2 linked regions of the Variovorax paradoxus genome follow. The protein of the gene in region 1 interacts with the protein of each later gene in a pairwise test. Links are inferred from orthologs where the notes say so. Each region holds a gene or a part of one and is shown in the gene's direction. Other genes may lie near its edges.

Region 1 (4,428 bases):
AGCCCAGGAAATCCTGCAGATGCGCCTGCAGCGCCTGACCGGCCTCGAGCAGGACAAGATCGTGGCCGAGTACAAGGACGTCATGGCCGAGATCGACGACCTGCTCGACATCCTGGCCAAGCCCGAGCGCGTCTCGACCATCATTGGCGAAGAGCTGGGCACCATCAAGCAGGAGTTCGGCCAGTCGAAGATCGGCGCGCGCCGCAGCCTGGTGGAGCACAGCGCCTACGACCTCTCGACCGAAGACCTGATCACCCCGACCGACATGGTGGTGACGCTCTCGCACAGCGGCTACATCAAGAGCCAGCCGCTGGGAGAGTACCGTGCCCAGAAGCGCGGCGGCCGCGGCAAGCAGGCCACCGCCACCAAGGACGACGACTGGATCGACCAGCTCTTCATCGCCAACACGCACGACTACATCCTGTGCTTCTCGAACCGCGGCCGGCTGTACTGGCTCAAGGTGTGGGAAGTGCCGGCAGGTTCACGCGGCTCGCGCGGCCGGCCCATCGTCAACATGTTCCCGCTGCAGGAAGGCGAGAAGATCAACGTCGCGCTTGCCCTCACCGGTGAAAAGCGCAACTTCCCGGCCGACCAGTACGTGTTCATGGCGACCTCGATGGGCACCGTCAAGAAGACCGCGCTCGACGAGTTCAACAACCCGCGCAAGGGCGGCATCATTGCCGTGAACCTCGATGAAGGCGACTACCTGATCGGCGCCGCCCTCACCGACGGCAAGCACGACGTGATGCTCTTCAGCGACGGCGGCAAGGCCGTGCGCTTCGACGAGGAAGACGTCCGCCCGCTGGGCCGCAATGCCCGCGGCGTGCGCGGCATGTCGCTCGAGGCGGGCCAGGGCGTGATCGCCATGCTGGTGGCCGAGGACGAGCAGCAGAGCGTGCTCACCGCGACCGAAAACGGTTACGGAAAACGCACAAGCATTACGGAATACACGCGCCACGGCCGTGGAACCAAAGGCATGATCGCGATTCAACAGAGTGAGCGCAACGGCAAGGTCGTTGCCGCCACACTCGTGCATTCGGATGATGAGATCATGCTCATTACCGACAAGGGCGTGCTTGTACGCACGCGGGTTGCCGAAATTCGCGAACTGGGTCGTGCGACGCAAGGCGTCACGCTGATCGGGCTCGACGAAGGCGCCAAACTCAGCGGGCTGCAACGTATCGTCGAAAACGACGCAAATGGCGAAACCGAGCCTGACGCGGACGATACTTCCTCATCTTCAACGGAGAATCCTCAGTGAAAAAAATCAAACTCGCACTTCTGACGGTCGCCCTGGCTAGCAGTTCGATGGCCGTCATGGCCCAGGACAAGGCCACGCTCATCAAGCAGTTCATCGACATCCAGCGCCCCGGCATCGAATCGCTGGCGCGCGGCCTGGTCGAGCAATCGAGCGCTCCGATCGCACAGGCGGGTTCGCAGTACCTGCAGACGCAGGTGCCGGAAGCCAAGCGTGAAGCAGCCGCCAAGGCCGCCGACGCAGAGCTGAAGAAGTACTTCGACGACGCCTACCCGATCGTGCGCGACAAGGCCGTGCAACTGGCTCCTGGCGCCCTGACCCCCCTGCTCGAGCAGAACTTCAGCGAAGACGAGCTCAAGCAACTGCTGGCCTGGATCAACTCGCCCCTGAGCAAGAAGTACCAGGACCTGAACCCGAAGATGCAGACCGCTCTCACGGAAAAGCTGGTGGCCGACACGCGCGCCACCATCGAACCCAAGATGCGCGCACTCGACGAAAACGTCGCCAAGGCCCTCGGCGCTCCGACCGAGGCTCCCGCCGCCAAGGCTCCGGCCAAGGCACCAGCCAAGAAGTAAAGCAACGTGACCCAGCAGCAGACGCCGGCCGGCAAGCGCCCCTACAACTTTTCGGCCGGTCCGGCTGCCATGCCGGAGGCGGTGCTGCAACGCGCTGCCTCCGAAATGCTCGACTGGCACGGCAGCGGCATGAGCGTGATGGAAATGAGCCATCGCGGCAAGGAATTCGGCTCGATCTGCACGCAGGCCGAAGCCGACATCCGCACGCTGCTGGCCGTGCCCTCCAATTTCCACGTCCTGTTCATGCAGGGCGGCGGCCTCGGCGAGAACGCCATCGTTCCGCTGAACCTGTCGCGCGGCAAGACCGCCGACTTCGTCATCACCGGCAGCTGGAGCGCCAAGTCGCACAAGGAAGCGCAGCGCTACTGCACCGCGCGCGTGATTGCTAGCAACGCCGACGACCAGCACACCCGATTGCCCGATCCCGCGACCTGGCAGCTGTCCAAGGACGCCTCGTACGTGCATGTGTGCTCCAACGAGACCATCAACGGCATCGAATTCCAGCAGCTGCCCGACCTGGCGGCGCTCGGCAGCAATGCCCCGCTGGTCATCGATTTCTCGTCGCACGTCGCCTCGCGCAGCGTCGACTGGAGCCGCGTGGGCCTGGCCTTCGGCGGCGCGCAGAAGAACCTCGGCCCGGCCGGCCTGACGATCGTCGTCGTGCGTGACGACCTCCTCGGCCACGCCCTCGAGATCTGCCCCAGCGCGTTCAACTACAAGACCGTGGCCGACAACAACTCCATGTACAACACCCCACCGACCTGGGGCATCTACATGGCGGGGCTCACGTTCCAGTGGCTGCTGCAACAGAAGGAAGGCGAGTTCACCGGCGTCGCGGCCATGGAGCAGCGCAACATCGCGAAGGCGAAGCTGCTGTACGACTTCATCGACGGCTCCGACTTCTACGCCAACCGCATCGACCCCGGCTGCCGCTCACGCATGAACGTGCCGTTCTTCCTGGCTGACGAAGGCCGCAACGAGGCCTTCCTGGCCGGCGCGCGCGAAGCCGGGCTGCTGCAGCTCAAGGGCCATAAGTCGGTCGGCGGCATGCGCGCCAGCATTTACAACGCCATGCCGCTGGAAGGGGTGCAGGCACTCGTGGGCTACATGCGAGAATTCGAGCGATCGCATGCCTAGGCGCATGCTCCGCTCAGTTGCTCGCACCGATGACCGCCTCCGCCCCCACACCACCCTCCTCTCCTTCCGATAACTCCGAAAGCCTGGCCGATCTGCGCGTGCAGATCGACTCGCTCGACCAGCGACTGCTCAGCCTGCTCAATGAGCGGGCCCATGTGGCCGAGCTGGTCGGCGAGGTCAAGAAGCGCGAGGGCACGCCGTTCTTCCGCCCCGATCGCGTGGCGCAGGTCATCGACAAGATGCAGAAGAGCAACGGAGGTCCGCTCAAGGACCTCCATGTGGCGGCCATCTGGCGCGAGATCATGTCGGCCTGCCTGGCGCTCGAATCGCCCCAGCGCGTGGCCGTTCTCGGCCCCGAAGGCACTTTCTGCGAACAGGCCGCCATCGATTACTTCGGCGGCGCCGCCGACCTGATCTACTGCGCCAGCTTCGACGAGGTGTTCCACGCCACGGCCGCCGGCAGCGCCCAGTACGGGGTGGTCGGCGTCGAGAACTCGACCGAAGGCGTGGTCACGCGTTCGCTCGACCTTTTCCTGCACTCGCCCACCCATGTCGTAGGCGAAGTCAGCCTGCTGGTGCGCCACCACCTCCTGCGCAGCAGCAACTCGCTCGAAGGCGTGGAAGCCGTGCTGGCCCATCCGCAGGCGCTGGCCCAGTGCCAGACCTGGCTGTCCAAGCACCTGCCGAACGCCGAACGGCGCGCCGTGTCGAGCAACGCCGAAGGCGCCCGCCTCGCCTCCACCAACCCGGCCTGGGCCGCGCTGGCCGGCGAACGCGCCGCCACCCGCTTCGGCCTGCACATCGTAGCGCACGCCATCCAGGACGACTCGTACAACCGCACCCGCTTCTCCGTCATCTGCCTGCCGCAGACGCTGGCCATGCCGCCGGCCTCGGGCCGCGACTGCACCAGCCTGATCGTCTCGGTGCCCAACCGGCCCGGCGCGGTGCATGACCTGCTGGTGCCGCTGAAGGCGAACAACGTGTCGATGACCCGCTTCGAGTCGCGCCCCGCGCGCACCGGCCAGTGGGAGTACTACTTCTACATCGACCTCGACGGCCACCCCTCGCAGCCCAACGTGGCCGCGGCGCTGGCCGAACTGCGCGGACTCTGCGCCTTCTACAAGGTGCTGGGCGCCTATCCCGTCAAGTCCTGAGCGGCGGGCAGACACACAGATGTTCGAACAACTGGGACTGATCGGCTGCGGCCTGATGGGCGGCTCCTTCGCGCTCGCGCTCAAGCGCGCGAAGCTGGTGAAACGCGTGGTGGGCTACAGCAAGTCGCCCTCCACCACCGAGCGGGCACGCCAGCTAGGCGTGATCGACGTGGCGGCGCCCTCGGCGCTGCTGGCGGTGTCGGGCGCCGACATCGTGCTGCTGGCGGTGCCGGTGGCTGCATCGGAAGCCACCTTCAAGGCCATCCGCCACGGCATCGCGAGCGAAACGCTGGTGATGGACGTC
Region 2 (4,537 bases), 3.2 Mb from region 1 along the record:
GCCTCGACCAGGGCGCCCTGCTGCTCATTCGCCGCGCGCTGGCCGAACGGCCGGTGGGCGGCGAACTGCGCGTGCGCGGGCAATCGCCGGACTGGCGCATGCACCTGCAGGCGTGGTGCCGCGGCCAGGGGCATCCGCTGCGCTTCGAGGCAGAGGAAGCAGTGGTCACGCGCGGCCCGCATGCGCAGGGCCGCTGGCTCGGCGCGCAATCGACCGGCCTCGCGCAGGGCGACGCCAACGGCGCACCCGCCGAGGACGCCGCGCCCGGCTGGGGCCTGGCGGCGCGCGGCGCCACGGTGGAAGCCGGCAGCCCGCCCTTCTTCTTCGCGCTGCACCGCCGCGACGAGCTCTGGGCCGCGACGGCCGGCGAGCTCTACCGGCAGGCCGCGGCGGCCCAGTGGGACCCGGGCACGGCCATCGACTGGAACGCGTCCTTCGAGCTGCCCTCCTCCGTGGAAGCGGCCGTGGTGCAGGTGATGACCTACCTCATCGAGAACGAGAACGCCGCGCTGCTGGTGCCGGCGCGCCACCTGGGGCAGATCCACCCGCATTTCCGCGAAGTGCTGCAGCTGCTGGCGCTGCAATGCGCCGACGAGGCACGGCATGTGGAGGTGTTCACGCGCCGCGCCACGCTGCGCGGCAACCAGCCCGCGCTGTCGACGGCCGGCGGGCAGGCGTCGCTGCGCACGCTGTTCGACGCGCCCGATTTCTCGGTCGCCACCTTCCTGCTGGCCGTGCTCGGCGAAGGCAGCTTCGTGAACCTGCTCAACTTCCTGCAAGCGCATGCGCCCGACCCGGTGACGCAGCAGATCGCGCGGCTCACGGCGCGCGACGAGGCGCGCCACGTCGCCTTCGGCATGGCGCATCTCGAATACCGGCTCTCGGTGCAGCCCGACTACCAGGTGCGGCTGCGCAACGCCATCGAGATTCGCTACGACACGCTGGCCGGCACGGCTGGCCTCAACGAGGAAGTGTTCGATTCGCTGGTGCTGCTGGCGGCCGGCGAGTTGTCCCCCGCCGCCATCGCGCGCGGCCATGCGGCCGTGCAGCAGCTGCAGCGCGACATGGCGGCCGGGCGCCGCGCCCGCCTCGCGCGGCTGGGCTTCGACCGCGACGAGGCGCAGCGGCTGTCCGACCTGCACACCCGCAACTTCATGTGACGGCGCACCCAAGATGATCATCGGCACCGCAGGCCACATCGACCACGGCAAGACCACGCTGGTGCGCGCGCTCACCGGCGTCGACACCGACCGGCTGCCGGAGGAGAAGCGGCGCGGCATCTCCATCGAGCTGGGCTATGCGTACCTGCATGCGCCCGACGGCGTCTCGCTGGGCTTCGTCGACGTGCCGGGCCACGAGCGGCTGCTGCACACCATGCTGGCCGGCGCCACCGGCATCGATCATGCATTGCTGGTGGTGGCGGCCGACGACGGCGTGATGCCGCAGACGCGCGAGCACCTGGCGGTAGTGGCGCTGCTTGGCGTGCGCGAGGCAACGGTGGCCATCACCAAGATCGACCGCATCGACGAGAGCATGCGCGAGGCTCGGCTGGCCGAAGTGCGTTCGGACATCGCCGCTCTGCTCGCGCCCACGCCGCTGGCGGGAGCGCCGATGCTGGCTGTGTCGGCGACCACCGGCGAAGGCGTCGACACGCTGCGCGAACGCCTGCTCGACGTCGCGAGCAAGGCACGGGCGCGTGAAGACGACCTGGCGTTCCGTCTCGCGGTCGATCGTGCTTTCACGCTCTCGGGCGTGGGCACTGTCGTCACCGGCACGGTCTTCAGCGGCACGGTGCGCATCGGCGACGAGTTGCGCGTGGTGCCCGGCGACCGCTCGGTGCGGGTGCGCGGCATTCATGCGCAGAACCAGAAGGCCGAATCGGCGCATGCGGGCCAGCGCTGCGCGTTGGCGCTCGCGGGTGTCACCAAGGACGAGATGCATCGCGGCGACTGGGTCTGCGCGCCCGCCATCGCGCTCGCGACCGACCGCATCGACGTGCTGCTCACCCTGTGGCCCGACGAAGCCAAGCCGCTGCGCTCGGGCACCACGGTGCATGCGCATCTGGGCGCGAGCGACGTGATGGCTTCGCTCGCGCTGCTCGACCGCGACGCGCTCGCGCCCGGCGAAACGGCCCTGGCGCAGTTGGTGACGAAGGAAAGCGTCGGTGCATGGCACGGCGACCGGGGCGTGCTGCGCGATGCCTCGGCCACGCGCACCATGGCCGGCGTGCGCGTGCTCGACCCGTTCGCCCCGGTGCGCTACCGGCGCCTGCCGGAGCGGCTGCGCACGCTGGCGGGCTGGGCCATCGACGACCGCGCGGCACGCGTGGCCGCGCTGCTGCACAACGCGCCTCTGGGCATCGACACCGCCCGGCTGGCGCGCGCCCTCTCGCTGCCGGACGAAGCCGCGCTGCCGCTGCCCGCCGACGCGGTGCGCATCGAGCACACGGCCATCGCGCAGCGGCACCTGGATGCGCTCGACGCACAGATCACCGGGCGGCTCGCGGACTTTCATCACGACGCGCCCGACGAGGTCGGCCCCGATGCGCGCCGCCTCAGGCGGCTGGCAGCGCCGCGCACCGACGATGCGCTGTGGCGCCATGCGCTCGATGCACTGGTCGCGCGCGGCGCGCTGGTGCGCAGCGGCACCTGGCTGCATCTGCCCGACCATGCGGCGCGGCTCGGCGAAGCGGAACAGAAGCTGGCGCAAAAGCTGTTGCCGCGGCTGGCGGATGGCGGCTTCGATCCACCGTGGGTGCGCGACCTGGCCAAGGACTGTTCGGCGAGCGAGCCGATGGTGCGGCAGACGCTCGCGAGCCTCGCGCGCCGGGGAGAGGCCTTTCAGGTGGTGAAGGACTTGTACTATCCGCTGGCGACCATCGAGCGGCTGGCCGCGATCGCGCGGGATTGCCTCGATGGTCCGGAAGGTCTGCAGGCTGCAAGCTTCAGGGACGCGACGGGCCTGGGGCGCAAGCGCGCGATCCAGCTGCTGGAGTTTTTCGATCGTGTGGGGCTGACGCGGCGCGTGAAGGATGCGCACCTGCTGCGGCCCGATACGTCGTTGTTCGGGGCGAGGCCGTGAACGACGCGATGAATCATGGGGGGAGATCGTCCCTGGTGGGGCGGCCGGGCTTCAAACCCGGTGGGTGGCGCCAGTCGTCGCCGGGAAGGTTCGACTCCTTCCTCCTTCCGCCGTTTTTGAACGGGCGCCTAGGGCACCACGCGCAGCGAAGGCTCCCCCGCCTCGACGCGGCCGATGACCGCCGCCTGCCCGAAGCCCTCGTCGCGGAAGATCTTCAGCACCGCGCCGACCGCTTCCGGCGCGCAGCTCACGAGCAGGCCGCCCGAGGTCTGCGGATCGCTCAGCAGGTTCTGCGCGGTGGGATGCAGGCCGGGTGCCAGTTCCACGTCGGCGCCGTAGCCGGCCCAGTTGCGGCCCGAGGCGCCGGTGACCATGCCCTCGGCGGCCATCACCACCACGTTGTCGAGCAGCGGCACCTTCGACCATTCGATCACCGCCCTGAGCTTGGCGCCGCGCGCGAGTTCGAGCGTGTGGCCGGCCAGGCCGAAGCCCGTCACGTCGGTCAGCGCATGCACGCCGTCGAGCGCCGCGAGGGCGATGCCGGGGGTGTTGAGCTTGGTCGTGTTCTCGATCAGTTGGCGGTAGCCGATGCCGGACAGCTGCTCTTTCTTGAGCGCCGCCGACAGCACGCCCACGCCCAGCGGCTTGCCCAGCACCAGCACGTCGCCGGCTTTCGCGTCGGCGTTGCGGCGCACGCGGTCGGGGTGCACGAGGCCCATCGCGACGAGGCCGTAGATCGGCTCGACCGAATCGATGGTGTGACCGCCGGCAATCGGAATGCCCGCGGCGCGGCACACGTCCTGGCCGCCGCGCACGATGTCGGCGATGACTTCCACCGGCAGCTGGTTGATCGGCATGGCAACCAGCGCCAGCGCCATGATCGGCCGGCCGCCCATGGCGTAGACGTCGCTGATCGCGTTGGTCGCGGCAATGCGGCCGAACTCGTACGGGTCGTCCACGATGGGCATGAAGAAGTCGGTGGTCGCGATCAGCGCCTGCTGGTCGTTGAGCTTGTAGACCGCGGCGTCGTCCGCGGTCTCGATGCCCACCATGAGTTCGGGCGGGATCATGCCGCCCGCGTGGTTCTTGAGAATCTGCGACAGCACGCCGGGCGCGATCTTGCAGCCGCAGCCGCCGCCGTGCGAAAAACTCGTGAGGCGCAGTGGCGCGAGCGGGTTCATGAGCGTTGGGTTCATGGGGCGATTATCGAATCGCCTTTGCTTTCTACAATCCCGTCCCTTCCTATCCCGCACGTCCCAGAGGCGCATCCATGATGAAAAAGACATTCACCCGACTGGCTCTTGCCCTGAGCCTCTCCGCCGCCAGCCTCGGTGCCTTCGCCCAGGGCGTGCTGCGCGTCTCGGCCATTCCCGACGAGGCGCCCACCGAGCTGCAGCGCAAGTTCACGCCGCTGGGCGACTACCTGAAGAAGGAAACCGGCATGGACGTGCAGTTC

Evidence for each region. The genes of interacting proteins can lie anywhere in the genome.
Region 2: the proteins of serC (region 1) and selB interact in binary tests that used the Escherichia coli proteins (3 or more experiments, as listed by UniProt). The link is inferred for Variovorax paradoxus from one-to-one orthologs.

What each region holds. Positions count from the first base shown.
Region 1 is NZ_CP091716.1:2,568,232-2,572,659, reverse strand. The notes cover bases 1,088-3,936. They hold serC (3-phosphoserine/phosphohydroxythreonine transaminase), read left to right. Parts: upstream 1,088-1,902; coding sequence 1,903-2,970; downstream 2,971-3,936. Other genes in these bases: pheA (prephenate dehydratase), read left to right, coding at 3,000-3,936; L3V85_RS12050 (DUF2059 domain-containing protein), read left to right, coding at 1,258-1,833; gyrA (DNA gyrase subunit A), read left to right, coding at 1,088-1,261. Outside these bases: more of gyrA, read left to right, coding at 1-1,087; more of pheA, read left to right, coding at 3,937-4,124; L3V85_RS12035 (prephenate dehydrogenase), read left to right, coding at 4,144-4,428. UniProt on the Escherichia coli protein: Catalyzes the reversible conversion of 3-phosphohydroxypyruvate to phosphoserine and of 3-hydroxy-2-oxo-4-phosphonooxybutanoate to phosphohydroxythreonine. Is involved in both pyridoxine and serine biosynthesis.
Region 2 is NZ_CP091716.1:5,757,962-5,762,498, forward strand. Bases 670-3,627 are described here. They hold selB (selenocysteine-specific translation elongation factor), read left to right. Parts: upstream 670-1,173; coding sequence 1,174-3,081; downstream 3,082-3,627. Other genes in these bases: L3V85_RS26705 (ferritin-like domain-containing protein), read left to right, coding at 670-1,160; selD (selenide, water dikinase SelD), read right to left, coding at 3,210-3,627. Also shown: more of L3V85_RS26705, read left to right, coding at 1-669; more of selD, read right to left, coding at 3,628-4,277; L3V85_RS26725 (putative selenate ABC transporter substrate-binding protein), read left to right, coding at 4,352-4,537. UniProt on the Escherichia coli protein: Translation factor necessary for the incorporation of selenocysteine into proteins. It probably replaces EF-Tu for the insertion of selenocysteine directed by the UGA codon. SelB binds GTP and GDP.